3 regions of the Lysinibacillus sp. FN11 genome follow, and region 1 is predicted to be linked to each of the others. Evidence: predicted binding sites of a transcription regulator. Region 1 holds the regulator's gene; each other region holds the start of a gene.
What was found. Region 1 encodes LexA, which represses DNA repair genes until DNA is damaged. Its sites were predicted from a motif close to CGAACATATGTTCG; they were not measured.

Region 1 (10,077 bases):
TGATTGTGCTGAGCCATATGTATTCACTTCACGTGAACTTGAAATACTTGAGGAAAATGGAGTGGAGGGCGTAACGCACGGTAAAAAAGGTCGTGGATGTCCTGCCTGCAATCATACAGGCTACCGAGGACGTATGGCGATTCATGAAATCCTCCCTGTTGATCGTCAAATGAAGGATATGATTTTAAATCGTGTTGGTGATAGCGTTCTACGTGATTATATGAATGAGAAAGGTTTCCATACCTTATTAGTAGATGGATTACTAAAGGTTGTAGCTGGCAAAACAACAACATCAGAAATATTACGTGTTGCAAGTGCAGACTAGGGGTGAAAGAAATGACAGCATATTCAATCGTTGAATTATTAACACGTGCATTTGAAGAGAAAGCATCGGATCTACATCTAACAAAAGATATTCCACCAGTGTATCGTATTCATGGGCAGCTGGAGCATTATGGCACAGTCCCACTTGAAACAGAGGATTTGAAGGAAATGGTAAAGGTCATTCTCCCTGTACATAAACAACAGGAATTTGAGGACAAAGGAGAAACGGACTTTAACTTTTCATTGCCTGGGAAATGTCGATTCCGTGTCAATGCTTACCATCAGCGAAATGAAGTAACGATTGCGGCTCGTTTAATTGAGGCTAAAATTCCTTCTATTGAAGCGCTCAATATGCCACAAGTGTTATATAAGCTTGCGGAAAAACCACAAGGCTTAATTTTAGTGACTGGCCCAACAGGCTCAGGAAAATCAACTACCTTGGCAGCAATGATTGATCATATTAATGAAACGAGATCAAAACATATTATTACATTAGAGGATCCAATCGAATACTTGCATTCACATAAGAAATCTGTCATCAATCAGCGTGAGATTGGTGTCGATACGATGAGCTTTGCAAATGGTTTACGTGCATCACTACGTCAGGACCCAGATATTATTTTAGTCGGGGAGATGCGAGATTACGAAACCATTTCAACGGCTATTACAGCTGCTGAAACAGGACATTTAGTCATGGCTACACTTCATACAAGTAGTGCACCAACAACGATCGACCGTATTATAGACGTATTTCCACCACATCAGCAAAGTCAAATTCGTGTGCAGCTTGCGAATGTACTGCAAGGTATTGTTTCTCAGCGTTTATTTGTACGTAAGGATGTAAAAGGGCGTATTGCGGCGACAGAAATTTTAGTACAGGCACCTGCCATCTCGAATTTAATTCGTAATGAAAAAATCCATCAAATTCCAAGTGTGATGCAGACAAGTAAAGCATTAGGTATGCACACATTGGAATATTCGATGCAACACTTAATTACGACAGGTAAGATTTCACTTGAGGATGCACGACCATATATGAACGCTGGTGATTATAGTTGACGATATTTCGTTATAGTGGTCGTACCAAAACAGGAGCACCTAAAAAGGGCATTATCGAGGCACCAAATAAAAAGGTAGCCATGGAAAAGCTTCGAGCACAAGGAATTAATGCACGAGAACTTCAAGAATCAAATAGCATTTTACATAAAGATATTGCTTTTGGGACAAAAGTAAAGCACCAGGAATTTGTTATTTATTGTCGGCAATATGCGACATTAATTCGTGCTGGCGTTCCTGTCGTTGAAGCAACCCATATTTTGGGTGAGCAAACGCGGAGTAAACCACTGAAACGAGCATTGATGCAGGTTGAAGAGGATATTCGAAATGGGATGGCATTTTCAGATGCAGCAGGTAAACATCCAAAAGTGTTTCCATTGCTATTTGTCAATATGATGCGTGCTGGTGAGGCTACAGGAAACGTCGATGATACATTAGATCGTCTTGCAAGCACACTAGAGAAGCAATATAACATCAAGAAAAAAATTCAATCTGCCATGACCTATCCAGCGATTTTATCACTTTTAACACTGGTGGTTGGTATGTTTTTAATGGTGTTCATTGTGCCAACCTTTATGGATGCATTTAAAGAAATGAATTTGGAAATGCCGTTAATAACGGTCATTGTAGTAGGTATTAGTGATTGGCTCATTCAATTTTGGTACCTTTTGATTTTGGGACTATTGGTGTTAGTAGTGGGTTTACACTATTTCTATAAAAATAATAAAGAGTTTCATTATGCCGTCAATGTATTTTTACTGCGTATGCCAATCTTTGGACAGCTGTTGCAAAAGGATATTATCGCGAGAATGACAAGAACCTTGTCAACACTCTTTAGCAGCTCCGTGCCAATTCTACAAGCCTTAACAATTGTAGAAAAGGTTGGTGGTAATCCAGTAATGGGTAAAGTAGTACTGGAAGCCCGCGATAATTTAGAAAAGGGTGGCACATTATCAGAGCCACTTGAAAAAAGCTGGCTATTTCCACCGCTTGTTACACAAATGACATCAATTGGTGAGAAAACAGGGTCCTTGGATTACATGCTTGAAAAGATTGCTGATTTTTATGAAGAAGAAGTAAACCGTGCCGTCGATACCATTAAGTCACTTATCGAGCCTTTAATGATTGTGGTATTGGCCCTAGTTGTAGGAGTAATTGTAGCGGCTATATTCTTACCAATGTTCCAACTATATGAAAATATGTAATATTTACAATGTTTATATGGATGCCCGTTTGTTCCGCTTAATGGAAAATATCTACTTAGATTTGCTAACAAAAGGAAGCGGCAAGTAGGTATCTTCATGGTTAAGTATTAAAGGAGAGACTGGACATGGAAATTAGGGTAAAGAACGAAAAGGGCTTGACATTAGTCGAGTTATTGGCAGTCATTGTTATTCTAGCTATCGTTGCTGCCATTGCAATTCCAGCAATAAGTAATGTCATTGATAATTCACGTTATAAGGCATTAAAGGCAGATGCCATCAATGTTATTCATGCCGCACAGTTTTATTTTATGGAGCATCCAACCGCTGATCAATGGCAAATCGTCGAAGTGGAAAAATTAGTATCCGACGGGTATCTAGACAGTGCCGGTAAAATATTAGAGGCAGATAAAGAAGGTCAGAGTGCCAATGTCCAATTTATCGAAGGCACCTACTACTTCAATGCGCATGCGATTTATTACAGCAATGGAAAATATATAAATTTTGATAATGCCACATTACAGCATATTGCAGACGATATTCGCAAGGGAAGCAAAGGAACAGGTGGCAAATGTATTGGGCGAGATTGTGCAGCTTCGCCATAATGTTCAGAAGCGCGTGTACACACACTTCATATAAAACTATTAAGGAGGATTTCATTATGTTAAAAAAATGGAAAAATAAAAAACTATTGAAAAATGAGAAAGGTTTAACATTAGTTGAACTATTAGCTGTAATTGTTATCCTAGCAATTATCGCAGCAATCGCTGTACCTGCAATTGGTAATATTATTAATAAGTCGAAGGACCGTGCAATTTTAGCGGAGGCATCAAATATTCTAGCAGGGGCTAAAATTGCTTATATTGATGGGGCATGTACTGATGGTAAATGTAATGCAAAGGCATTAGAACCATTTGTAGATGGAATTGATTTAAAAGATACTTCAGTTACTTTTGAAAAGGACACATGGTCAATTAAGTATCCTAAATTTGATAGTATGAAAACTGCTCTCAAATTAGGAAAAACTGAAGTAACTGAAAAAGAATTAAATGAAGCATTAACAAGCGCAGGAGAAAAACCTGCGTCTACTTCAGAAACTCCAAAGCAATAATCAGTCCTCCCAACCCACTCAGAAGCGCAAGAAAATTTGCGTTTCTGGCTGGGAAATGGATGACTAATTGAAAAAATCATTTATACTGAATAGGATAAGGAGGTCTTTTCACATGTTTAAGAGAAAAAGAAAGTCGCATGTTTCGATTGAACTGAAGGATTATGTGCTGCGTGCGATTGTGGCGAAAGGACCAGAGCCTAATCAGTGGCAAGGCTATGAATACCCTTTAGCAGCTGGAATCGTTGAAAATGGAACAATCGTCGATGAGGTAGCTCTTTTTGAGGTGATTAAAGAGCAAGTAATGAAATGGACAGGGAAAAAACAGGCTGTCCGTATGTTTGTCCCTGATACGACGGTTCTATTAAAAAACTTTGAGCACCCTAAAGATGTCAAGCCTCAGGAATTACGAGGATATGCTGAAATGGAATTGGGACATTCCATTCATTTACCATTTCAAGACCCTTTAATTGATGTTTATGATGCTGATGCCGAGGATGGCAAGGCTATCTTATTTGCAGCGCCCTCCGAAGAGATAACGAAAATGGTAGGGATGTTGCTAGATGTTTCATTAGAACCTGAAGCTGCCGATATTCGTGCGCTTTGCAATATACGCTTATTAGAGCATATGTCATTATTAGTGCCTAATAAAACGTATTTGATTGCGGAATGGTCGATTAATGAGCTATCTATCAGTATTTTTTCCAATGGCCAAGTGGAGTTTTTGCGCTATCAATCTATTGAAGTAGATATGACGCAATGGCAGGGGAAGAAAGAGAATGAGTTTAACTATCAATTTATCTATAATGGCGAAGCAGAGAATTATCAAATGGTTGTAATGGATCAGGTTCTAGAGATTGATCGGATGATGAATTTCTTTAAGTTTTCTTTACATAAAGGTGAAAAAGCAGTGGATGAAATTATTATGCTTGGCGATAACCCATTATTGAAATCAATTGGAAACTTACTTGCTTCTAATTTAGAACCACCGCTAAGAGTCGTCGATGGGAAAAAGATCGAGAAATCATTTCCTCGCTTTAAGCGAGAATTTTCAACGTTGCTTGGCTTAGCTTTGAAGGAGGTTCATTAATGGTTCCAGATATAAACCTCTTACCACAACTTGAAAAAAGAACAGCCTCTCCCAAGCTTTTTTATAGCTTGGTGATTGTCATTGTGGGACTTATTGTAGCTTATTTACTTTTTTTATTTTTTACATCAAAAGGTGAATTATCACGATTGACTGCAGAGGAACAGGCATTAACAACACAGCTTGATCAATTGCAGCAGGAGCTAGACGCACGACAAAGTGTCGATCAGGGTTCGTTGGAAGAGTCTGTGACTTTTATTCAAAGCGTTTCTTATCCTGTAACACCGTTAATTGATGAAACAAAAACTTTATTACCAACTCATTCCTATTTACGTAGCTATGTTTTCGGAGAGAACTCGGTGAATATTGAAGTGGATTTTGAAACGATGACAGATATATCGAAATATGTGGAGCGACTTTTAATGAGTAGCTATTTTACAGATGCTCAAATTAACACGGTCTCAAACTTCGAAATAGAGCTAGGTGAACAAAGGGAGTTAACACCCCAACAAAAATTTAAAGAAGTACCGCGATATTCAGTGTCTATCACAGCGACAATTGATTTTATGTATTTAGCTGGAGGACGACGCTCATGAATAAATTAACGAGTAGTAAAAATTCATCTATGATTTTGTTACTTGCGCTGATAGCTGCTATTTTATTTGCGCTGTATTATTATTTGCTGTCACCAAAATTGAATGAAGTGAATGAAAAAGAGAGTAATGTATTGCAGGTGCAGCAAGAATTAGCTAATGTCAAAGAACAACTAGCACAATTAGACAAGGAGCAGGGACAGCCTACTATCAATATATTAGCCTTAAGACAAAAGCTACCTGCCACAAGAGCCGTTGAAAAGATTATTCTTGATTTAGCTGAGATTGAAGAGGTGACAGGAACTCGTATACTGTCTTTAACGGTTCAAGGTGAGGACGGCACTGTGACACCTTCAGATGTATCGAATGACCTCAATATGTTGGAGCAGGCTGAAGCAGAGGTCAATGGTGATCAGGAGAACAAGGAGAGTACTACACCGATTGCCTCTCTTTCGGAGGACTCTTTACCAGCTAATTTAAAGCTTATTACTTTTATATTAGAGGTGGGTGCGCTTGATTTTAATTCTCTTGAAAGCTTTTTACAGGAGGTTGAACAATTAGAGCGTGTCATGAAAACCGATAAGATTGAATTTAAATTGCCTGGAGAGCAGGCACAGCTTGAGAAAGATGCAGATCTTACGTTAAAGGCAACAGTGCAAGTGACGACGTTCTATTACGAAGAACAACAATAACTTTATTTTATAGGCGCGCCATACTTCATTTGTATGGGCGCCTATTGGTTTAGGAGGACATGAAATTGGAAATGGCTTATACGATCTTTATTTTTTTATTTGGACTTGTCTTTGGGTCTTTTTATAATGTAGTTGGCTTACGTGTACCACAGAAGGAGTCGATTGTACATCCTCCTTCACATTGTCTGAAATGCCAGAGACGACTAACGGCGCTTGATTTAGTACCAGTTTTGTCTTATGTATTTTTAGGAGGAAAATGTCGGGGGTGTGGCAATAAAATTTCTTGGGTTTACCCAGTCATAGAATTAATGACAGGTGTATTATTTGCCTTTGCTTATTGGCAGCTAGGCTGGGGCATAGAATTGATAGTAGCGTTCCTTTTTATCTCCTTATTAGTTATTATCGTTGTGTCAGATTTGGCCTATATGCTAATTCCTGATAAGGTGTTAGTATTCTTTTTACCTGTGCTAGCTATTGGACGAGTGCTGTCACCATTAACACCGTGGTGGGACTCTCTTGTGGGTGCTGTGGTTGGTTTTGGCATATTATATATCATTGCTGTGCTATCGAACGGTGGCATGGGTGGAGGCGATATTAAATTATTCTTTTTAATTGGTCTCGTTCTGGGTACGATTGATACACTGTTAACGCTATTTTTAGCTGCAGTTATTGGTATGGTTGTCGGGATTACCATGTTATCGAAAAACAAACAGGGGAGAAAAACACCCATTCCGTTTGGGCCATCTATTGCATTGGCTGCAGTTATTGTTTATTTCTATGGCGATCTATTAATCAATTGGTATATAAGCTTTTGGTAATTGTTCAATTTTCAGGAATGTGGGGGGAAGCAAGTGAAACCGATTATTGGTATTACAGCCTTTGTTGAGGATGATTTATCCTCTCGATTAAATGTGGCTTACAGCAAAAGCATCATTGAAGCTGGTGGAATTCCATTGATTATTCCAATTGGGGTAGAAGAAGAGGCAGCACAGATTTTAGCCCTTACAGACGGATTATTATTATCTGGTGGTCATGATGTGCACCCATTTCTATTCGGGGCTGAGCCTTCATTAAAGCTTGGAAAAATTCATCCAGCGCGAGATACGATTGAGTTAGCATTAATTGAAGCCGCATTCCAACGGAAGATGCCTATTTTCGGGATTTGTCGAGGAATTCAAATACTAAATGTTGCTTTAGGTGGTACTTTATATCAGGATATTGATAGTGATCATTTTAGCACTAAATTACTTCAACATATGCAGCAATCAGGTCGAGCTGTAGCTACCCATTCTGTTCAGGTTATTGCTGACAATCTATTAGCGACTATCGTTGAACAAGAGAAAATAGCAGTGAATTCATTTCATCATCAAGCGGTGAATGTTTTAGCAGAAAAATTAAAAGTAGCGGCAAAATCTAACGACGGTATTATCGAAGCGGTAGTTCATGAGGAGATGCCATTTTGCTTGGCTGTTCAGTGGCATCCTGAGGAACTAGCCATAGCAGGAGATGAGGGTGCGCAAAAGCTATTTTCAGCCTTTGTGGAAGCGAGCTTAAAATTTAAGAAGGAAGCTTAGAAGAGGCATTGTACAAAGAATCCAATCGTATGTGGATTCTTTTTTTGCGTAAAAAAGAGGATACATGCTCTTAGAAGGAACATAATCCTCAAAACCTGCTTTAATAGTTAATGTACACGTCTGTAAAGACCTACAACTTGTCCTAAAATAGAAACTTGATCGACAATAATAGGTTCCATAGAAGAATTTTCAGGCTGTAAACGGAAATGGTTTTTCTCTTTAAAGAAACGTTTTACAGTTGCTTCATCTTCAGCTGTCATAGCTACAACAATATCCCCATTATTAGCTGTTGCCTTTTGTTTTACAATGACTAAATCTCCATCTAAAATCCCAGCTTCAATCATTGATTCTCCCATAATTTCTAGCATGAACAATTGATCTTCACTTGTGCCGTACGTATCGGGTAATGGGAAATATTCTTCAATGTTTTCAATTGCTGTAATTGGAGAACCAGCTGTAACCTTCCCGACAAGTGGAACATGGATCACCTGTTGCTTTTGGATGGATTCTTCAGGCTCTAAAATTTCAATTGCGCGTGGCTTTGTTGGATCTCGACGAATAAAGCCTTTTTGTTCTAATCGAGCTAAATGTCCATGAACAGTTGAACTGGAAGCAAGTCCAACTGCTTCACCAATTTCGCGTACTGATGGTGGATATCCTTTAGCTCGTACCTCTTCCTTAATGAAAGCTAAAATGTCCTCTTGTCTTTTCGAAACTTTTTTCATGAGTGCTCACCTCTTTTTTTCTAAAATCATTCTTCTTATTTGATAGTATAACAGAATGCGAACACGTATGCAAACATAGGTTCGAAAAGTGTTTGACAAAAATGTTTGTTCGCTTTATTATGGGAACATACATTCCGAACAAACATTCTTAAAAAGGGGTAATGATTATGACATGGTTGAAGAAAAACACACATATCTCAATTTTAATAGGAGCTTGTTTATTATTTGCAGCATACCTTTACATTACTGATCCAGGAAAAGTTAGTTACGCAGAAATTCAAATCGAACATGGGGATAGCTTGTGGTCGTTAGCCGAGCAATATCGTGGTAAAATGAGTACTGATGATTGGATAAAGCTTGTAAAAACTGAAAATGAACTAGCAGATATTAAAATTGTAGCAGGAAAATCTCTAGTTATTCCTGTAGTGAGTGATCAAGCCAGTCCCATCAATACTATCGAAATTGCGAGAAATGAACAATGATAAATAATCAACTATCGGCTGTTGTCTATTGTCGCGTAAGTACCGAAAAAGAAACACAAAGCTCCTCATTAGAGCGCCAACAGGAAGAGTTGCTGCGCTATGCTGCTGAGCAAGGCTATGCAGTGAAGGGCGTGTTCAAAGATCAACATAGTGGCTATGATGTAGAACGTGAAGGCTTACTAGAAATGCTTGATTTTATAAAAGATAAGAACATTAATGCTCTTTTTGTCCAAGATGAAACTCGTTTAGGACGAGGCAATGCAAGGATGGCTGTATTACATTTATTACAAAAGTCAGCAACTGACGTTTTTTCTATGCGTGATGCAGGCCCAGTCCAATTAAATGAAATGGATACGATGCTGCTTGAAATTTTAGCGATTGTAGAGGAATATCAGCGTAGAATTCATAATGCTAAAATTCGACGAGGTATGCGACGTGCTGTAGAAAACGGTTATCGTCCAGAAAATAATTTATCGAACCGAGGTAATCCGCAGGGGCAGGAGCGTAAAGATCTACCTGTAGAGGAAATTGTGAAGCTACGCAAACGTGGATTTACCTTTGAAGAAATTTCTATAACGCTTAGAGGGTTAGGCTTTGAGGTAAGTAAGGCGACTGTACATCGTCGTTTCCAGGAGCACCAAGAAAGATTAGCAGGAAAATAATATTCCTGCTAATTTTTTCTGTAAAAAACTACTGAAGGGAAGAAAAGCTTTCGATGATAACATGACTAGGCAGTTGGAAAGGATGCTCTTTATTTATTCGATCATAAAACATGATGCCATTTAAATGATCGATTTCATGCTGTACAACGATGGCCCCATAGCCCTGTAACTGTACAATGATTTCATGTCCATCGATGTCATAAGCTTTGACTTTAATTCTCTCATATCTCGGTACAAAACCAGGAACAGGTCGATTTACAGATAGACAGCCTTCTCCCTCCGGTAGATAAATCATATTGATGGAATGACTTATTATTTTAGGGTTAATGAGCATCATTTCTTGGTCATCAAAGAGTACAGCAAACATTCGTTTATCTACGCCAATTTGATTAGCAGAGAGTCCACTTCCAGGGCGAAGCTTATATTTTTTTGCTAGCGTTGGATTTTGGCTATTTTTCAGATATTGTAGCATGGCTAGGAGGGTATTTCGATCCTCAGTGGTCACTGGTATCGACACTTCTTGAGTTTGTTTTCTTAAAATTGCCGAGTGTTCTTTCACGAAGTCCTTCATT
Region 2 (10,077 bases), 1.3 Mb from region 1:
TGCGATTGAGACCAGCGGCACATCCTGTACTCGTGCCTGTGTTATGCCTTCCTGATAGCTCACGCCAAAATCCGCCTTTCCAGAAGCAACAAGCTGATCTGCACCCGCCTCACCAGGCATAATAATATCAACATCTAAGCCCTGTTCCTCAAAATAACCGAGTTTTTTTGCAACATATAGTCCTGTATGATTTGTATTCGGCGTCCATTCCAGTACCACAGACACCTTTTTCAGCTTGTCAGCAGCCTGCTTATCCTCCTTGTCACTACAGCCTGCTAATGTTAATAGTGCTACCATTAGAATAAATAACCATTTCTTCATGTGAAAGCCTCCCAGTTTGTAATATGAAAGTGTTCATGAATGAATGTTGTCACCAGAAGAAAGCGTATACAATGTTGGCAAGCTGTTGCTTGAAAACATAAAAAAACGCCTAGGATTCCTCCCAGACGTATTGCAATCAATCTTCAAAACTTTGCTTTTTTGAATAGATGTTCCCTACGCTGGTACGAGCCAAATCAGGTTCAAAGGGTCAGCGTCTATCGGACACAATCTCAGCTAGCAATTACTAGCCCCCCTACATTCTTTCGCTATGAACTTTTCGATGATTATTATACCCATAGTTTCACTTAAATGACAAGGTGCTATTTTTGAAATGAGCTTAAAGCCCAGCACTCCTAAGAGACTGGGCATTCTTTTAGCTTGGTTTCTGTTCTTTTTTGGCTGTGACAACATGAGAGATTGCCCCATCTGTTGCAATATCCACTTTAAATGAACCGTTGGAATGGCGATCCGCACGAGACAATGCTTGCACGTCAATCACCTCTTGAACACCTTTTTCAGTTTCAATCACAACCTGCTCCCCGTCTGTTGCTTGAACAACTGCCACAATTCGGTGAGGGTTTGCTTTTAACTCTGTTAATACTTTTAGTCCACGTTTTGCACGACCTGCTACTTCAACTTCAGCGACATTCATTTTCTTCACGGCCCCACGCTGTGTCACAATCACTACATATTGGGTAACATCAGGCTGTAATACATTGACGCCAACTAAGGCTTCTCCATCTTTTAGTGTGATCCCTTTCACACCGCCTGTTTTCACACCTGTCACAGGTAGTTCCTCCATTGGGAAACGAATTGCATAGGCTGTATCCGTTGTGAGCATCAGCTCCACGTCATCTGTTACAAACGATGCATAGATCATCGCATCACCAGCCTTGACGTTCATCGTTTTAATAGGCTTTGAATAACGTGTCACTGCATAGTCTACGAGTGGTGAGCGCTTAATTTGACCATCTTTTGTGGCTGTGAAGACATACGTATTTGGCTGTTCAAATGTTTCGAAGCCATAAACCGCAATAATCGATTCATCTTCCCCTGTTGGGACAATACTTGAAATATGCTGGCCGAGATCCTTCCAACGTATATCAGGCAGCTCATGAACAGGCTGATAAATATAATTGCCTCGATTTGTGAACAGCAATAGATGGTGCTGTGTATTTAAGTTTGCTTCATACAATAAATAATCTGAATCCTTCATGGCAAAATCTTGCCCATTTGAAGCGGCATGAGAACGTGTGGATGTGCGTTTAATATAACCATCCTTCGTTACTGTTACGACAACCTCCTCACTTGGCACAAGGACATCCAATGTAATTTTAATTTCTTCAATTTCTTGCTCAATCTTCGAGCGGCGAGGCTCTGTAAAGCGTTTCTTAATATCAAGCAGCTCTTGTTTAATAACACGCACAAGCTTAGCCTCACTTTGTAGAATCCCCTCTAGCTTGGCAATTAACTTATCTAACTCGTCCTGTTCCTGACGAAGCTCTGTAATATCCGTATTCGTTAAACGGTATAATTGCAGGCTTACAATGGCCTCTGCCTGTACTTCTGTAAAATCAAACTTCTCTTGTAAATTAAGCTTTGCATCCTTCTTATCATTAGAAGAACGAATCGTCGCAATGACTTCATCTAAAATCGAAAGAGCTTTAATTAATCCATCTACAATATGAGAACGGTCCTTTGCCTTTTGCAAATCATAAATGGAGCGGTTTGTTACCACTTCTTTTTGATGGGCAATATACGCATCTAGCAATAATGGCAATGTCATCATCGTTGGACGACGATTATGAATGGCAATCATATTAAAATTATAAGCTACCTGTAAATCCGTTGTTTTAAACAAGTACTGTAAAATTCCTTGTCCTGGTACATCCTTTTTCAGCTCAATTACCACTCGTAAGCCTGTACGGTCTGATTCATCACGAATTTCCGCAATGCCTTCTAGTCGTTTATCTACACGTTGCTCATCAATTTTTTTACAAGATTCGCTTTATTTACATCATATGGTAACTCAGTGATAACAATTTGCTCTTTACCACCCTTGATTGGTTCAACAACTGCTTGTGCACGGACGATGATTTTACCACGACCTGTTTCGTATGCCTTTTTAATGCCATCAACACCTTGAATGATGCCACCCGTTGGGAAATCAGGCCCTTTCATCACTGTCATCAATTCATCTACAGTAACATTAGGCTTGTCTAAGCGCATCAACACAGCATCCAGTACTTCATCTAAGGCATGTGGCGGAATATCTGTCGCATAGCCAGCGGAAATCCCTGTAGAGCCGTTGACTAAAAGGTTAGGAAAACGTGCTGGTAAAACAGTTGGCTCCATATCCTGATCATCAAAGTTTGGTACAAACTCGACCGTTTTCTTGCCAATATCTCGTAGCATTTCAGCAGCAATAGCAGATAGTCTTGCCTCTGTATAACGCATCGCAGCTGGAGGATCGCCATCGACTGACCCATTGTTCCCGTGCATCTCAATGAGCATATGACGTGCCTTCCAGTCCTGACTCATCCGTACCATCGCTTCATACACAGAGCTATCGCCGTGCGGATGATAGTTACCAATTACGTTACCCACTGTTTTTGCGGATTTACGGAACGGTTTATCATGTGTGTTGCCCTCCGTAAACATCGCATATAGAATACGGCGCTGTACTGGTTTAAGACCGTCACGTGCATCAGGCAACGCGCGGTCTTGAATAATATATTTACTATAGCGACCAAAACGGTCACCCATCACTTCTTCTAACGGTAAATCTTGGAACTTTTCTGTACTACTCATGCTTGGTCCTCCTCTTGTTGGATGAATTCATTCTCTAGAATGTTAGAATCATCCTCCATACCGAAGTCTACATTGGCTTCGATCCATTTACGACGTGGCTCTACCTTATCGCCCATTAACGTCGTGACACGTCTCTCCGCACGTGCACCATCCTCGATTGTGACACGAATCAATGTCCGTGTTTCAGGGTTCATCGTTGTGTCCCATAGTTGGTCTGCATTCATCTCGCCAAGACCTTTATAGCGCTGTAATATGTAACCCTTGCCAACCTTTTTGATGGCCTTTTGTAAATCGCTTTCTGTCCAAGCATATTCAATGATTTCTTTTTTTCCAGTACCTTTTGAGACTTTATAAAGCGGCGGTAGTGCGATATAGACCTTCCCAGACTCAATAAGTGGACGCATATAACGATAGAAGAATGTTAATAGCAAGACTTGAATATGTGCCCCGTCCGTATCCGCATCGGTCATGATGACTACTTTATCGTAGGCAGAATCCTCCACCGCAAAATCCGTACCAACACCTGCTCCAATCGCATGGATAATCGTTGAAATTTCTTCGTTTTTCATAATATCTTGTAGTTTGGCTTTTTCTGTGTTGATTACTTTCCCGCGCAATGGCAGGATCGCTTGGAATGTACGGTCACGACCTTGTTTAGCAGAGCCACCCGCAGAATCACCCTCGACTAAATACAGCTCATTTTTTGCCGCATTACGTGACTGAGCTGGCGTTAATTTTCCAGATAGAATCGTACTACCCTTTTTGTTTTTCTTGCCATTTCGTGCATCCTCACGCGCTTTACGAGCTGCTTCACGCACTTGCTGCGCTCGAATCGCTTTACGAACAAGAGAAGCTGATAACTCTGCATTTTCCTCTAGCACATACAAAATTTGCTCAGACACTACGCTATCCACAGCAGAACGAGCCTCACTTGTCCCAAGCTTGCCCTTTGTTTGTCCTTCAAATTGCAGTAAATGCTCTGGAATACGAACAGACACGATCGCTGCTAAGCCCTCACGAATATCTGTCCCCTCAAGGTTTTTATCCTTGTCCTTTAACAAGCCAATTTTTCTTGCATATTCATTAAAGACACGTGTCAATGCTGCCTTTGCACCCGTTTCATGTGTACCACCATCACGTGTACGGACATTATTAACGAATGATAAAATCGTTTCTGAATAACCATCGTTATACTGGAAAGCGAACTCTACTTCGATTTCATCCTGTACGCCTTCTACATATTTTACTGGATGAAGGACATCTTTTTCCTCATTCAAATACGCAACGAAAGCCTCGATGCCATTCTCATAAAAGAACACATCGCTCTTGCCCTCCTCGCGCTCATCAATTAATTCAATTTTTAAGCCCTTTAATAAAAAGGCTGATTCGCGTAATCGTTCTGCTAACGTATCATAATTGAATTTTGTGACAGAGAAAATTGTTTCATCTGGTAGGAAATGAACAAGCGTTCCTGTCTGCTTGGTCTGCCCAATATTTTCAAGTGTTGTGACAGGCTGTCCTCCATGCTCAAAGCGTTGACGATACTTTTTACCATCGCGATGAATTGTCACCTCTAAAAATGTTGAGAGCGCATTCACAACGGAAGAACCAACACCATGTAAACCTCCACTTGTTTTATAGCCACCTTGACCAAATTTGCCACCAGCGTGTAACACAGTAAAAATAATTTCTGGTGTCGGTTTGCCCATTTTATGCATACCGGTTGGCATCCCACGTCCAAAGTCGCGCACACTCATACTTTGATCTTTATGAATTGTGACAATAATATGAGATCCAAAGCCAGCCAGTGCTTCATCTACCGCATTATCTACGATTTCATACACAAGGTGATGAAGTCCACGGCCATCCGTCGAACCGATATACATGCCAGGTCGTTTGCGTACCGCTTCTAATCCTTCTAATACTTGTATAGCGTCATCATTATAGACGCTAGGTGACTGTTTATTCGTCAAAAAAATTCCCCTCCAAAAAACAAACACATGTTCTATTTATGTTCTCATCCTAATAATAATAGCATTTCCTGTCAATAGCTAGCGACAGGTCCAATAAAATTTTAAAATTTGCTCACAGTTTTGATTATTTTTATCAATAGTAAACATCTTCAACAGTTGCTTAAAATTGGTATTTGAGCAAGACAGACTGCTTCTAGCTTCCATCATCATTTGACGCATTGAAGCCTACTAAGTTGCAAAATATAGTTGTGATGCTTGCAAATAGAAGCACACTACCTCGTGCCTTGCGATTAAACAGGATAAAGTTAGACTTCTATTCTACCAAAGGAATGAGCGATTGACAAAATTGCCATTTTGCCTATATTTTTATAAAGGTTTTAGCGCTTCCTACAAATTTATGTCTAAAAGCCAAGTCCTCGCTAATAGATTCTCTTTTGTATTGATTCAAGACTTCGGATGAAATCTCCTTCTAACATTGTAGATTAGCAAGAAAAAGTGTAAAATACTTGTTACAAACTATTAGTACCAAGTGATGGACTATGAATGAAAGGAGTCCAACTATGATCAATGGACTTATTATTTTATGTGCTTATCTAATCGGCTCTATACCTTCTGGATTATGGATAGGCAAAATTTTTTATAATACCGATATTCGTGAACACGGGAGCGGTAATCTTGGTGCAACCAATACTTTTAGAACATTAGGGAAAAAGGCTGGTATTATTGTTACGATAATGGATGTCTTAAAAGGGACTGCCGCTGTCTTACTCGTGACACTTCCCGTTTTCTCTGATACTACACTCCACCCTTTATTACTGGGGCTTGTCGCCGTAATCGGTCATATGTTCCCAATCTTCGCCAACTTCCGTGGTGGGAAAGCTGTGGCAACGTCAGCGGGTGTATTATTAGGCTATTCTTGGCCACTCTTTGTCCTACTATTTATTACCTTTATTGTGACATTAAAAATCACAAAAATCGTCAGCTTAACATCAATGATAGCCGCTTTAGTAGCGCTTATCTATGCAATCGTTTATTATTTTATAACAGGTGACTTTGCATTAGGCATCTTGGTAGCCTTTTTATTTACCTTTATTATTTATCGTCACCGTGCCAATATTGCTCGTATTAAAAACGGCACAGAACCAAAGGTAAAATGGCTGTAGGAAGAGAGGAGCATTTGAAATGAATATTGCATTGACAGATGAAGCCCTACAATGGTTCAAACATGAAATGGAAGTTGAACCTGGTGATACAATCCGTTTTTATGCACGTTATGGTGGCTCAAGTCCGTTTCATGAAGGCTTTTCACTAGGCATGACACGTGAGGAACCTATTGCCATAGGTGTGCAGACAGAAATTGATGGTGTTATCTATTATATTGATGAGAAAGATCTTTGGTTCTTTAACGATCACAATTTACATGTTGATGTTGATACAAGTAAAGATGAATTACAATACGACTATCGTACATAAAGCAGTCTGTCCTTTCAATAGATGAAAGGACAGACTGTTTTTTATTTATTCCAAAACAAGACACACAAAAGTCGCAAGGGATTTGATATTGCCACAAATAGCTAGATTTTTCATATCTCTTTCGTTTATCTCTCAAAAAAATTGTCCATTCTAAAGGTAATGAACGACCAATTGAGGAGGAAAACACATGTCCATGTCTAACCATAACGAGACCTCCCCATCCCATACAACGAACGATTTATTGTATACTTCCCTATCTAAAAATATAAAAATCATTCAACAGTCACTAGGGCATAGTAATGATATTATCATACGGGAAATTGCGATTGGAGAGACTGCCCCCATAGCCTCGCCATAATTTCCATTGATGGCTTATCGGATAAAACGGCTATTTCTGATTCTGTTATCGATAAACTGATGGCAAATATTGAAGAAGAACAAGATATTGAAATAACAACAATTAACCAATATGTTCGGAATTCCTATTTAACAGTAGGCGATGTCACGAATATCGAGCATTTCACAACACTCTACAATGCTATTCTCAATGGTGAAACGGTTATTTTATTAGATGGCTTTGCTGAGGGGATTGTGACAAGTACAAGAAGTGCCAAGGATCGAGCTGTCACAGAGCCATCGACGGAATCCGTTATTCGCGGACCGAGGGAATCCTTTACGGAAACCTTGCGTACGAATACAGCGCTCATTCGTCGCAAAATAAAAAGTCCGAATCTCTGGATTAAGTCCCGTGTAATTGGAGATGTGACACAAACAGATGTAGCGGTGATGTATATAAATGGCATCGCCAGTGACAAAATCGTCGCAGAGGTATTGGCTCGATTAGATCGTATCAATATTGATGGCATTTTGGAAAGTGGCTATATTGAGGATTTTATTCAAGACTCAAAAAACTCTATGTTTCCAACCGTCTATAACTCCGAACGTCCTGATGTCATCGCAGGTGAATTATTAGATGGCAAAGTGGCGATTCTAGTTGATGGCACACCTTTTGTCTTAGTCGTACCAGCGCTATTTACATCCTTTTTACAATCAGCAGAAGATTATTATCAGCATTGGATGATTAGCTCACTTGTACGTATATTGCGTTTCTTTGGTATCAGTCTAGCATTAGTAGCACCATCCTTGTATGTAGCGATTACTACCTTCCACCAAGAAATGCTACCAACACCCATGTTAATTAGCATCGCTTCACAAAGGGAGGGCGTACCCTTTCCTGCAGTGGTAGAAGCGCTTATTATGGAGGTTGCCTTTGAGGTCTTAAGGGAAGCTGGACTTCGTATGCCTCGAACAATCGGTCCTGCGGTATCCATTGTAGGTACTTTAGTTATTGGTCAGGCAGCAGTTGATGCAGGGGTCGTTTCCGCTGTAATGGTAATCATCGTAGCCCTAACAGCGATTTGCAGCTTCCTATTCCCTGCCTATGGCTTATCGAATACGATTCGGGTACTACGTTTCCCATTAATGATTTTAGCTGCTATGTTTGGTTTATTCGGTGTAATGTTTGGCATTATGCTAATTATTCTTCATCTATGTAGCATTCGTTCATTTGGTGTACCTTATTTAAGTCCATTCGCACCGTTGGTACTACAGGATCAGAAGGATGCATTTGTGCTGTTCCCGCGTAGAAAATTACTTACACGACCTCGTTTAGTGAATCAAAAAAATATTGTTAGAGGACATAACTATATCAATGTAAAAGGCAGGAAATAACTTCAGGATAAATGAGGAATAGAATATGGCAAAATTAAACTGGATTTGCTTACTATGTATCCTCACTTTACTGTTAAGTGGTTGCTGGAGTAAGCGAGAATTAAATGAATTAGCCATTGTCGTAGCACTAGGCATTGACAAAATAGATGAGGAATATGAAATTACAGTTCAAATTGTCGATCCTAGTGAAGTCTCAGTGCGACAAGCTTCCACTCAACGCTCACCTGTCGTTAGCTATCATTCGAGAGGCGAAACCATCTTTGAGGCGATTCGAAAAATGACGACCATCGCTGCTCGAAAGCCCTATTTTGCCCACCTTCAAGTGGTTGTTTTAGGGGAAGATCTTGCTAAAGAAGGCATGAGTGATGCACTTGATTTAATTGTAAGGGACCATGAATTTCGTAAGGATTTCGACGTCATTATGTCTCACGAAGCAACAGCGAAGGAAGTATTAAATGTACTAACACCTATCGAAAAAGTTCCTGCTAATAAAATGTTAAATTCCCTGGATGTCTCTGAAAAGGCTTGGGGCTCCACAATAGCTGTTAATATTGATGAATTAGTCAATACGTTAAGCAATAAGCAGAAAGGGGCATTAATTTCTGCTATTGAAATTCATGGCGATAAGAAATTAGGGGTAGATCAAACAAATGTGCAACGTGTTAAAGCACCTGTGCTATTAGGTTATACAGGTTTAGCAGTCTTTAAAGGAGATAAATATATAGGGCTACTGACTGAAAGTGAAAGCAAAAGTGTTAGTTTTCTTAATGACAAAATTCAAAGTACGATAGAAATCATTGCCTGTCCTAATAAAGGGACCTTGTCTACTGAAATTACCCAATCCACTACAAAGGTGAAAGGGTCATTTAAAAACGGGAAACCGAAAATCGATGTTCATATTAATGTAGAGCAGAATGTTGGAGAGGTCGAATGTGATATCGATCTTACCAAAAATAAATCGATTGATTACGTTAACAAAAAAACAGCCCAGGGAATTGATGAACGCATAGAAAAAACAGTAGAGAAAATTCAACAGCAATATGAAGTAGATGTTTTTGGATTTGGGGATGCCCTACATCGGGCAGATCCTAAGCAGTGGAAAAAAATCAAGGATGATTGGACTTCCATTTTTCCAGATTTAGCAGTGGTAGTTCATGTAAAGGTAACTACCCAAGGTTCAGGTACGATGCAAAATTCATTATTAAACAAGCCAAAGGAGGAATAAATGCAATGGTACTAGCCGTAGCTATCTTGATCATCGCGATAATCATTGCGCTTATTTTTATTCCAAAGCTAAAAAAGCAACAGGATAGAAAAGCCATGATTGTATTCTCCTTTTTGCTTCTTATTGGAACGGCTTTAAATATGGGGATTGCCCTGAAAATCCATATTCCTAGCCCATTAGATTTGATTACCTTTATCTTCACACCAATTAGGGATTACATTGTGTCATTCACAAAATAGAAAGATGGACTGAGAAACGGAGGGTAGCTTGATGGAAAAAGAGATAATTAGTTCAAGACAGTTTACAATCGTTACCTTCCTCTATTCTATCGGTACAGCGATTTTAATTATCCCTTCGAGTATTACTGGTGCCGCTAAGCAAGATGCTTGGATAGCAGCAAGCATTGGTGTTCTCCTTAGTTTACTGGTACTAAAATTATTTTTAACACTGGCCAATCAAACACCATCTCTAAACTTTATCGAGGCTAATGAAAAAATTCTTGGGCGTTTTTTTGGGAAAATCACAGCAATTTGTTTCCTGATT
Region 3 (10,077 bases), 2.1 Mb from region 1:
TATTATTTTTTGGGACGTATAAACATTGCATCACCAAAACTAAAGAAGCGATATCTTTCTTCTACAGCTTGCTGATAAGCACTTAAAATGGTCTCACGAGTGGCTAGCGTACTAACAAGCATAACTAGTGTTGATTTTGGTAAATGGAAGTTTGTGATTAACCCATCCACCACCGTAAAATTGTAGCCTGGATAGATGAAAATAGACGTCCAACCTTGTTCTGCTCGCACTTCTCCCTCATATTTAGAACCAATTGTCTCTAATGTACGAGTAGAGGTTGTCCCAACAGCTATTACCTTGCCACCGTTACGCTTTACGCGATTAATTGTATCTGCTGCTTGTTCTGTAACACTATAGAATTCCGCATGCATTTCATGGTTCTCAATCGAGTCTACACTAACGGGACGGAAAGTGCCAAGGCCTACATGTAGCGTAATAAAGACAACCTCTACGCCTTTAGCCTTCACTTGAGCTAATAGCTCCTCTGTAAAATGCAGCCCAGCTGTAGGCGCTGCAGCAGAACCACGCTCTTTGGCATAAACGGTTTGATAACGATCCTTATCCTCTAGTTTTTCACGAATATAGGGAGGTAACGGCATTTCACCAAGTTGCTCTAAAATTTCATAAAAAATACCATCATACTGAAATTCAAATGTACGTCCGCCATGTTCAAGCTCACCTGTACATGTAGCTGTTAATAAACCGTCACCAAATGTGATGACTGTTCCTACCTTTACACGCTTTGCTGGTTTTACAAGTGTTTCCCACTCATCTGTACCAGCCATTTGCTTCAGTAGCAATACTTCTATATGTGCACCTGTTTCTTCTTTTACACCCATTAAACGAGCAGGTAAAACTCTTGTATCATTTAGTACAAGACAGTCTCCAGCATGTAGCTCGTCTAATACATGAGCAAAATGGTGGTGCTCCACTTTATTTGAGCCCGGTGTCACGACCATTAATCGACTCGCTGTACGATCGACTAATGGTGTTTGGGCAATAAGCTCCTCTGGTAATTCAAAATCAAAATCTTCTACACGCATGAAAATAACTTCCTTCTTTATGTTTGTTGGGGATACTCATATCCAAAATGTTCGTAGGCTAAATGTGTGGCTACTCTTCCTCTCGGGGTACGTTGAATAAGGCCAATTTGCATCAAATAAGGCTCGTAAACATCTTCTATCGTAACCCGTTCCTCACCAATTGATGCAGCAAGAGTATCTAAGCCTACTGGGCCTCCTCGGAATCGCTCAATCATATTGGTTACAAGTTTATGGTCAATATGATCAAGCCCTCTAGGATCTACTTGTAACAGCTCTAGTGCTTGCTGTGCAAGACCCTCCGTAATCATACCATCTCCAAGCACTTGTGCATAATCTCGCACTCGTTTCAATAAACGATTGGCAATTCGAGGTGTTCCACGTGAGCGTCTCGCCATTTCCATTGCTGCTACTTGCTCTATTTCTACCTCAAATAAATGTGCACTTCTCACAACAATTTCAGCAAGTGATTGGTCATCATAATATTCTAGGCGCAGCAACACACCAAAGCGATCTCTTAGAGGAGCAGATAGGGCACCCGCTCTTGTTGTTGCACCTACAAGGGTAAAGGGAGGTAAATCAAGTCGTACAGAACGTGCTTCAGGACCTTTTCCTACCACAATATCTAAGCAGAAGTCTTCCATTGCTGGATATAGTACTTCTTCAATAGCACGGGGCAGGCGATGAATTTCATCAATAAATAAAACGTCTCCAGGCTCTAGTGAACTTAGAATAGCTGCCAAATCTCCTGGACGCTCAATCGCAGGGCCACTTGTCATGCGTACGTTAACATTCATCTCATTTGCGATGACAGCAGCTAGGGTCGTTTTACCAAGTCCTGGAGGTCCATATAACAACACATGATCTAAACTTTCTTGGCGAAGCTTTGCCGCTTCAATGAATATTTGTAAGTTTTCCTTAACTTTATGTTGCCCAATATACTGGGCTAATTTTTGAGGACGTAAAGATAACTCAAACTGCTCATCATAGCTGCCTGCTTCACTTGCCATCATACGTTCAGACATGCACCTTTCCTCCTTTCCTTATTTTAATTTTAGCAGTAGTTGCAATGCTTGTTTCATAAAGGCATCTGTCGTTTCAAGTTTATCGTTATCCTCTAGCTGTGGTTTAATTTTTTCTAGCTCTTTTTCAGAATAGCCAAGTGCCATTAAGGCAAGTAAGGCCTCTTCTAATTCGTGTTTATATGCATTCACACCAAACAAAGGTAACTCATCTTCTGCACTAGGTAACTCCAGTGTATCTAATAATGAACCAAGTTTGCCCTTCAAGTCGAGGATCATTTGACGTGCTGTTTTCTTACCAACTCCAGGGAATTTCACTAAAAACGCTTCATCCTCTCGTTCAATTGCGCTAATAACCTGTTGTGGATTACCTGTAGCTAAAATCGCTAAAGCGCCCTTTGGTCCTATTCCTGAAACTAAAATAAGCTTACGGAATAACTCACGCTGATCTAGATTAGGGAAGCCATATAAAACTTGTGCATCCTCTCGTACATGCAAATGAACATATATCTGTTGTTCAAGGGCAGATGTTCGAAAAGCAAATGGATTGGGCGTATTAAGTTGCCACCCAATCCCCTGTTGTTCCAGCACAATAAATTCAGGTGTAATACGAGTAATTTGTCCTTTTAAATAATCATACATCTATAATCCCTCACAATCATCGTCTTCGATTATAGCATATAGCGAACGAATGCTCGACAAAAAGTAGCGTCGAAACGCCGTTCGCAGACAAAAATGACCGCCAGTTGACGGTCATTTCTTGACAAATCTATCAATATCGTACCACAGTTTTGGCCAATAGGTGAGGGCTCGTTTTGTAAACGGTACTAAATAATCTAAAAATACTAGCTGTTGCTCTAGTGGTAAATCTATAGCAAACAGCCATTCTCGTAATAACTCATTCGGATATTTTAAGCGATGAAGCTTTCTTTTATCCAGTCGTTTCAGCTCAGGTAACTCTGCAAAAATCTTTCCAAGATCATAATCTACAGCAGGTAACACACGATGTAACCATAAAATATACTCGTCATCCGCTTCACCAAGGTGTGCTAAATCAAAATCAATTAAACGTAATTGTCCATCGGAGCACCATAAAAAATTATGATGAACTACATCCCCATGCAATAGCGTAATCTCTTTTTCAGGTGCATCTTCCAATGCAATCAATTGTAATGACTTATCACTATAATGCAGTATTTGATCAATTTCTTCTTTCGTTAAAAATGTTCGAAACTCATTTCTTCTACTTTTAAAACGCATATGACGCATTTGCCATTTTAAAAGCTGTGAGTAGGTATGCAAGCCTGGCATGCGCTGCCAAGCAATCTTTTTATGTGTATCATGTAAAGCGATTAATAGTCTAAGAGATTCCTTACGATCTTTTTTATGCGCAAAGTTAGCACCGTGGCTTCCTTCTTGCCACATTTGCACAATTAACTGCTCATCATCGCTCTGAACTAATGGTAGGATCAAAGAAGGTTCCATACGTCCTAATTGGCGATGAATGGTTCTTACCTTCTCTGCAATTTCCACTTGCTTTGCACGTTTGACAAAATAATTTTTCGATCGATACTTATATTTCCAAATATTTGGCTTTACTTCTTCTACAATATATGCTTTTTCACCATCGATAAGGCGTCATCCCGCCTGGGAAATAATGCGGTGACATCCAAGGACCTGTTGCTGATTGGCATGGTGGTGGCGGGCAATGACAAGGGTCCATTTGCCAATTTGGCATCATCATTGGTTGTGTGCCACAGCCACAAGATTGACCCATGTTCATATCTGGCATCATCATTGGTTGTGTGCCACAACCACAGGATTGCCCCATGTTCATATCTGGCATCATCATTGGTTGTGTGCCACAACCACAGGATTGCCCCATATTCATATCAGGCATCATATCCATTTGTGGCTTCATTTGGTGATCTTGCGTATGGAAGAATGGTGATGTGGACTCTAAAAAGTCTTCCATTCCACCAACTTTATGATCTGGCATGTCATAGGACATTGGCTGCTGTGGCATCGTATAATGCTCGACCTGCGGCTGCATTGGCATCGGCCACCACATCTGATGATAGATCGGCTGATGGCAACTTGAACAATGTGGTACGGCAGGCATTTGTGGCATGATATGCATTGGTGGATGTGGTGCTGGTTGTGGCATTGGCATTGGCTTCGGTTTAGCTACAGGTGGTGGTGGCGGTGTAGGTGCTGGCGGCGGTGGTGGCTGTATTTGTACAGGTGGTATTGTAACATTTTGCTCCATTTGTGGCATCACCAATTGCTGGTGCCAATTCATTTCCACAGGCTGCGGTACCCACATCGGCTGTTGTGGCATCTGCATTGGCATTGGCATCGGTATTGGTATCGGTATCATTTGTGGTTCTGGCATTGGCATAGGTGGTGGCGGTACAATTGGCGGTGGTGGTGGCATTGGTCGCTGTACCTCTTTTTTAGGACTTTCCTTTGGTGTCTCCTTATGCACTTGTGTTTCCTTTTTCGGCATTTCTTTATGTGAATCTCTATGCGGCTCTTTGTTTATTTTTTCAGGCAATATAATTTCCATGCCTGGAACAATATAATCTGGGTTGGCAAGATGGACATTGAGCCGCTTCAAATCTTCAAACGAAATGCCGTACTCTTTCGCAATCTTCCACAATGTATCTCCCTTTTGAACAATATGAATACGCAATTTTTTCCTCCCTTCCTCTCTACGTATCATATGTTCAATGTTTCATTTGGATACAAAAATTTCAGCAAGTTAGAAAAGCTTCATGGTACACTAATTCATAAGGAATACGGATTCCTTTATTACGAGCAGGGGTGATCTCTTATGAAAAAAATGTTAGGCGAAGAACGCCGACTGCAACTATTAGCGCAATTAAAAAAAAATAAAGGACCTATAACTGGGACAGACTTAGCTAAGTTCGCCAATGTTTCTAGACAAGTAATCGTCAATGATATGACTTTATTAAAGGCAAGAAATGAGCCTATTATTGCTACAAGCCAGGGCTATCTTTATATGCATCAAGAACAAATACAGCAAACCGTTGAACGAACATTCCCTTGCTTGCATACATCAGAGCAGACAGAAGATGAATTAATGACGATTGTAGACTGTGGCGGAACCGTCAAAAATGTCATTGTTGAACATCCGATATATGGTGAACTGACAGCCTCAATCATGGTATCCAACCGCCATGAAGTGAAACAATTTATCGAACGTGTGAATGCAACACAGGCCAATTATTTATCTGCTCTCACTGGTGGCATTCATTTACATGTCATCACAGCACCCTCTGTTGAAGTTTTAACATTAATTGAGCGAGCTTTACAAAAAAAGGGTTACTTAGTGACAGATCAATGAATAGCAAAAGCACCGTCTGAAAATTAATTTCAAACGGTGCTTTCTGTTTTTAAGGCAGGTATTGTGTCGTAAGCACGGGTATTTCTCTTCTCTCCGCAACTATTGCTCCCTTAAAGGCGGCAATTTCCCTATCAGGATAGAAATCTTTGTCGTTGCTCGGGCGTAGGCAATAAGCATTCACTTTTTTTCCCAAACAAACGATAGCGTTGCTTTGCAAATAATCGATATAATGCATTGCGAATAAATGGTGGTACAAGGATGAAGGCATAGAAACAAGGCCACAATCCATCAAATTTACGGCAAATGTTTAACGCAGCGGTAGATTCAACAGACACTTTCCCTTGTTCAATAAGAATTACACTATCTATATTCTTTGGAATATGATATTGAGTGAGGAACGATTGACCAACCTCGCTTTGCAGCGATGCAAATTGAAAATAGCCCGCTTGATCATGTTTGATGATAAATTGAACAGTGCTATCACAAAAATTACAGACACCATCGAATAAAATAATCCCCCCCATCTTCTTTCCTCCTCCTTCACATTACTATGCTTCGTCTGATGTTACATAAGTAAAATAGGTACCTAGAGATTTTACTTTGCAACCTAGCGCAGCTAATTCTTCCATTGCCCCACGCATCATCGGTTCCTTTTCATCTGCTAATACATCAATCATAAAGAAATAATCACCTAATCCTGTTTTTAATGGACGTGATTCAATTTTACTTAAATTTAGCTGACGCCATGCAAAAACAGAAAGCACCTGATGTAATGCACCTGAACGATCTGTTGGTAAGGTAATCATAAATGTTGTTTTTGCTTGCCCATCTGATAGCTCTTGTGGCAATCGTTTATTTTGCTTAGACAGTACATAGAATCGTGTATGATTAAAATGAAAATCATGGATATTCTGCTCCACTATTTCAAGACCATACTTTTCCGCTGCGGCTGCATTACCAACTGCCGCTATACACTCTTGTGGATTCTCTGATACATATTTCGCTGCTGCTGCAGTTGAAGTTGTTTGATGTAATGGTACATGACTAAAACGATAAAATAAATATTTATGACATTGAGCTAGTGCATGCGGATGAGAAAAAACACCTTCGATTGACTGCCAATCATCCTTCTGCGCTTTATTGACCATTAAATGCTGCTGAATTTTCAGTAATAACTCTCCAGTTACATAAAGTGTTGCCTCATGGAATAAGTAATCTAATGTTAATGATACAGAGCCCTCTAGCGCATTTTCTAGCGGCACGACAGCTAAATCTACCTTTCCCTCTGCAACAGCCTCTATACATTCTGGAATCGTGGCACACGGTACAAGCCACTCATTTGGAAAAGTAGCTTTTGTTGCTAAGTATGTAAATGATGCTTCTGGTCCTAGATAGGCGATTCGATTTTCCCATTGTTGCTTTGTCATTGCATTTACCTCCTTTATGGCACAATAAGGAGCAGTCCCTCGTGATGAATAACGCTTGGGACAGCTCCTTATTTGAGCTTTGTTATCGTATCTTTACCCATTGGGGTTATTCAACACGATGTTTGTCATTTTGTCAAAAATTAAAGGATTGAACACTCTCTGTGTTTATAATGCTCCAGAGCTAATCACTTCCGCTGATTCCACAAAATCTAAGCGTTTTAATTGCTGGATAAGATCATCAAGATCACAGGTCATGCTTGTTACATCTAATGACAATGTAACATTCGCACGTCCCTGAATAGGGATTGTTTGATGAATCGTTAAGACATTACAATGTGTAATTGTCACCGTTTCTAAAAGCTTGGCAAGTGTTCCTTTTCTATCTTGAAGCTGTAAAAAGACTGTTAAAATGCGTTCCTGCACAATTGAATGAAAAGGAAAAACCGCATCACGATATTTGTAAAACGCACTTCGCGATAAATCCACCTGCTTTACCGCATCCCAAATGGAAGATACTGAACCACTTGACAGTAAGTGTTTCGCCTCCAAAGTTTTTTGCATTGCATCCGTTAAAACATCCTCACGAACTAAATAATATCGCTGATTCGCAACATTCTTCATACGCTTCCCCTAAAACTCATGTCTTAATCGACAAATTCAAATTCAAACTCTTGTAGGCGTACTGTATCGCCATCCTGTGCTCCACGTTCACGCAGAGCCTCGTCCACACCCATTGCACGCAATTGACGAGCAAAACGACGTATACCATCTTCACGGCTAAAGTCCGTCATTTTAAATAAACGCTCAATTGCATAGCCACTAATAATAAATGTACCGTCATCGTCACGAGTGATTTCGAAATCTTCACCTTTCGCCTCATGCTTGTACATGACAGTTGCGTCTGATTGTTCCTCAACTTCATCATACAGTGGGAATTCAGGCGTAACTTCTAAGAGATCCGCAATAGCAAACAACAGTTCTTTTAACCCTTGACGTGAGACAGCAGAAATCGGGAAAATTTGAACGTCTTCCCCTACCTTTTGGCGGAATGCTGTTAAGTTTTCCTCTGCATCAGGCATATCCATTTTATTGGCTACGATAATCTGTGGACGCTCTGTTAAACGAAGATTATATTGTTTTAGCTCTTCATTAATTGTTAAATAATCTTCATATGGATCGCGACCTTCCATTCCTGACATATCAATCACATGGACAATAACGCGTGTACGTTCAATATGTCGTAAAAATTGGTGGCCTAATCCTACCCCTTCATGAGCCCCTTCAATTAGCCCTGGTAAATCTGCCATTGCAAAGCTTCGATGATCATCCGTTTCAATCATGCCTAAATTCGGTACAATTGTCGTGAAATGATAAGCACCGATTTTTGGCTTAGCCGCGGAAACAACAGATAAAAGTGTTGATTTACCAACACTTGGGAAACCAACTAATCCTACATCTGCTAAAACTTTTAACTCTAATATAACATTTAATTCTTGTCCTGGCTCACCTTTTTCAGAAAGTTCAGGCGCTGGGTTGGCAGGAGTAGCAAATCGAGAATTACCACGTCCACCTCGTCCTGCTTTTGCAATAACTGCTCGTTGCCCATGCTCGACTAAGTCAGCAATAACGGCATTTGTTTCTTCATTCATAACCACTGTACCTGGTGGTACTTTAACAATTAAATCTTCCGCATTTTTACCGTGCATGCCTTTACTCATACCATGCTCGCCACGCGGTGCTTTAAAATGACGTTTATAGCGGAAATCCATTAATGTACGTAAGCCTTCCTCTACTTCAAATACGACATTACCGCCATGTCCACCATCTCCACCAGCTGGACCACCGTTCGGTACATATTTTTCTCGACGAAAGGCAACCATACCATCTCCGCCGTCGCCACCTTTAACATAAATCTTTACGTGATCGACAAACATTTAGTTCACTCCCTATTTGCACTCAAGACATATTGCCAGCGCGTATTTGTCTGCTCAATTGTTTGAATGTCGAATTGTTTCAAACCTTTTTCGGTGAATGCATCAGCACTCCATAACCCATTTAGCGTGAATGTCACGGCAAATGTATGATCGTCAACACGTACATCAAGCGTTAGGATCTGCTCTGTAAATGGATCTAATGTATCATAAACATGCATAACTGTTTTGTTTAAATAATCTACAACTCCCTGATCAATATCAATGGTCACAGGCTTTTTTATTTCACCGCTTAGCTTCCATGCTAATGATGGGTAACGCCATCCTGCTGTTTGAAGCCATTCAATTGTTTGTGGTAATTGTAGTCGATTGAGGATAGAAAACACTCGTAATTGTTCTGAATAATGTTGAATAAGTTTTTTCGATTCCTCGATTCTACCTAAATCTAAATTCATGCGAATCAGTTGCAGTTGATTCACATAATCATGATTTGCAAAACGTAATACTTCACTAATGGTTAGTGATTGATTGTTCATCCCATTCACTCCAATAAAGTTATCCTTACTAGTATAACAAGTTTTGCTGTATTTTTCCCTTAATTCTTTAATCAATTATACCTTGGTGTCATTGCGTCCAAAATTGGCTTTTTTGAAATTTAGCCAAAAAAAGGACTGCAATAAATGCAGTCCTCCGCTTTATGTTATCTTATAAAAGATTAAGCTTCTTGTGTTGTTGGATAAACAGATACTTGTTTGCGATCGCGACCTAAACGTTCGAATTTAACAACGCCATCAACTTTAGCAAATAGTGTATCGTCACCACCACGACCTACGTTTGTACCTGGGTAAATTTTTGTACCGCGTTGACGGTAAAGAATTGAACCACCAGTTACGAATTGGCCATCAGCACGTTTTGCACCAAGTCGTTTAGACTCAGAGTCACGTCCGTTTTTAGTAGAACCTACCCCTTTTTTCGATGCAAAAAGTTGAAGGTCTAATGCTAATAATAATTTCATCGAGTTCCACCTCCTACTTGGTTGTAGTTGATTTGGATGTATTGTCCGTAATTTTGCACCATAGAATACACTTGGGCAGTCATTACTTGAACAATTAACTGTAGTTTTGCATCTACTTCAGGCTCTAAGTCTGATGGTAAATCTACCTTGAGATAGCCTCCACCTTCAGCAGCTTGTTCGATTTCTGGCTGAATTTGTAATAATGCATAAATAGCATTAACTGTACCAATCGCTATAGTTGATGCTCCTGCACATACTAAATCCTTACCAGA

Region 2: a site for LexA is predicted at 5,126-5,139, ahead of parE (DNA topoisomerase IV subunit B). Genes of this name have one in related genera too.
Region 3: a site for LexA is predicted at 2,747-2,760, ahead of ruvA (Holliday junction branch migration protein RuvA). Genes of this name have one in related genera too.

What each region holds. Positions count from the first base shown of each region.
Region 1 is NZ_CP102383.1:682,167-692,243, forward strand. Features, by position in the region: gene NP781_RS03155 (GspE/PulE family protein) at 1-325, shown strand, start outside; gene NP781_RS03160 (type IV pilus twitching motility protein PilT) at 337-1,383, shown strand; gene NP781_RS03165 (type II secretion system F family protein) at 1,380-2,585, shown strand; gene NP781_RS03170 (prepilin-type N-terminal cleavage/methylation domain-containing protein) at 2,711-3,187, shown strand; gene NP781_RS03175 (prepilin-type N-terminal cleavage/methylation domain-containing protein) at 3,244-3,693, shown strand; gene pilM (type IV pilus biogenesis protein PilM) at 3,806-4,780, shown strand; gene NP781_RS03185 (PilN domain-containing protein) at 4,780-5,373, shown strand; gene NP781_RS03190 (hypothetical protein) at 5,370-6,062, shown strand; gene NP781_RS03195 (prepilin peptidase) at 6,128-6,880, shown strand; gene NP781_RS03200 (gamma-glutamyl-gamma-aminobutyrate hydrolase family protein) at 6,914-7,636, shown strand; gene lexA (transcriptional repressor LexA) at 7,744-8,361, opposite strand; gene NP781_RS03210 (cell division suppressor protein YneA) at 8,529-8,843, shown strand; gene NP781_RS03215 (YneB family resolvase-like protein) at 8,840-9,505, shown strand; gene def (peptide deformylase) at 9,534-10,077, opposite strand, start outside.
Region 2 is NZ_CP102383.1:2,000,544-2,010,620, forward strand. Features, by position in the region: gene NP781_RS10710 (ABC transporter substrate-binding protein) at 1-321, opposite strand, end outside; TPP riboswitch at 476-586, opposite strand; partial or broken gene parC (DNA topoisomerase IV subunit A) at 695-3,132, opposite strand; gene parE (DNA topoisomerase IV subunit B) at 3,129-5,105, opposite strand; gene plsY (glycerol-3-phosphate 1-O-acyltransferase PlsY) at 5,666-6,268, shown strand; gene NP781_RS10730 (HesB/YadR/YfhF family protein) at 6,288-6,578, shown strand; partial or broken gene NP781_RS10735 (spore germination protein) at 6,766-8,309, shown strand; gene NP781_RS10740 (Ger(x)C family spore germination protein) at 8,335-9,534, shown strand; gene NP781_RS10745 (hypothetical protein) at 9,540-9,773, shown strand; gene NP781_RS10750 (GerAB/ArcD/ProY family transporter) at 9,805-10,077, shown strand, end outside.
Region 3 is NZ_CP102383.1:2,801,811-2,811,887, forward strand. Features, by position in the region: gene queA (tRNA preQ1(34) S-adenosylmethionine ribosyltransferase-isomerase QueA) at 3-1,043, opposite strand; gene ruvB (Holliday junction branch migration DNA helicase RuvB) at 1,061-2,065, opposite strand; gene ruvA (Holliday junction branch migration protein RuvA) at 2,084-2,704, opposite strand; gene NP781_RS14965 (aminoglycoside phosphotransferase family protein) at 2,816-3,595, opposite strand; gene NP781_RS25545 (LysM peptidoglycan-binding domain-containing protein) at 3,684-4,757, opposite strand; gene NP781_RS14975 (transcription repressor NadR) at 4,899-5,432, shown strand; gene NP781_RS14980 (thiol-disulfide oxidoreductase DCC family protein) at 5,564-5,956, opposite strand; gene pheA (prephenate dehydratase) at 5,981-6,859, opposite strand; gene NP781_RS14990 (ACT domain-containing protein) at 7,025-7,480, opposite strand; gene obgE (GTPase ObgE) at 7,504-8,793, opposite strand; gene NP781_RS15000 (Spo0B domain-containing protein) at 8,799-9,326, opposite strand; gene rpmA (50S ribosomal protein L27) at 9,506-9,805, opposite strand; gene NP781_RS15010 (ribosomal-processing cysteine protease Prp) at 9,802-10,077, opposite strand, start outside.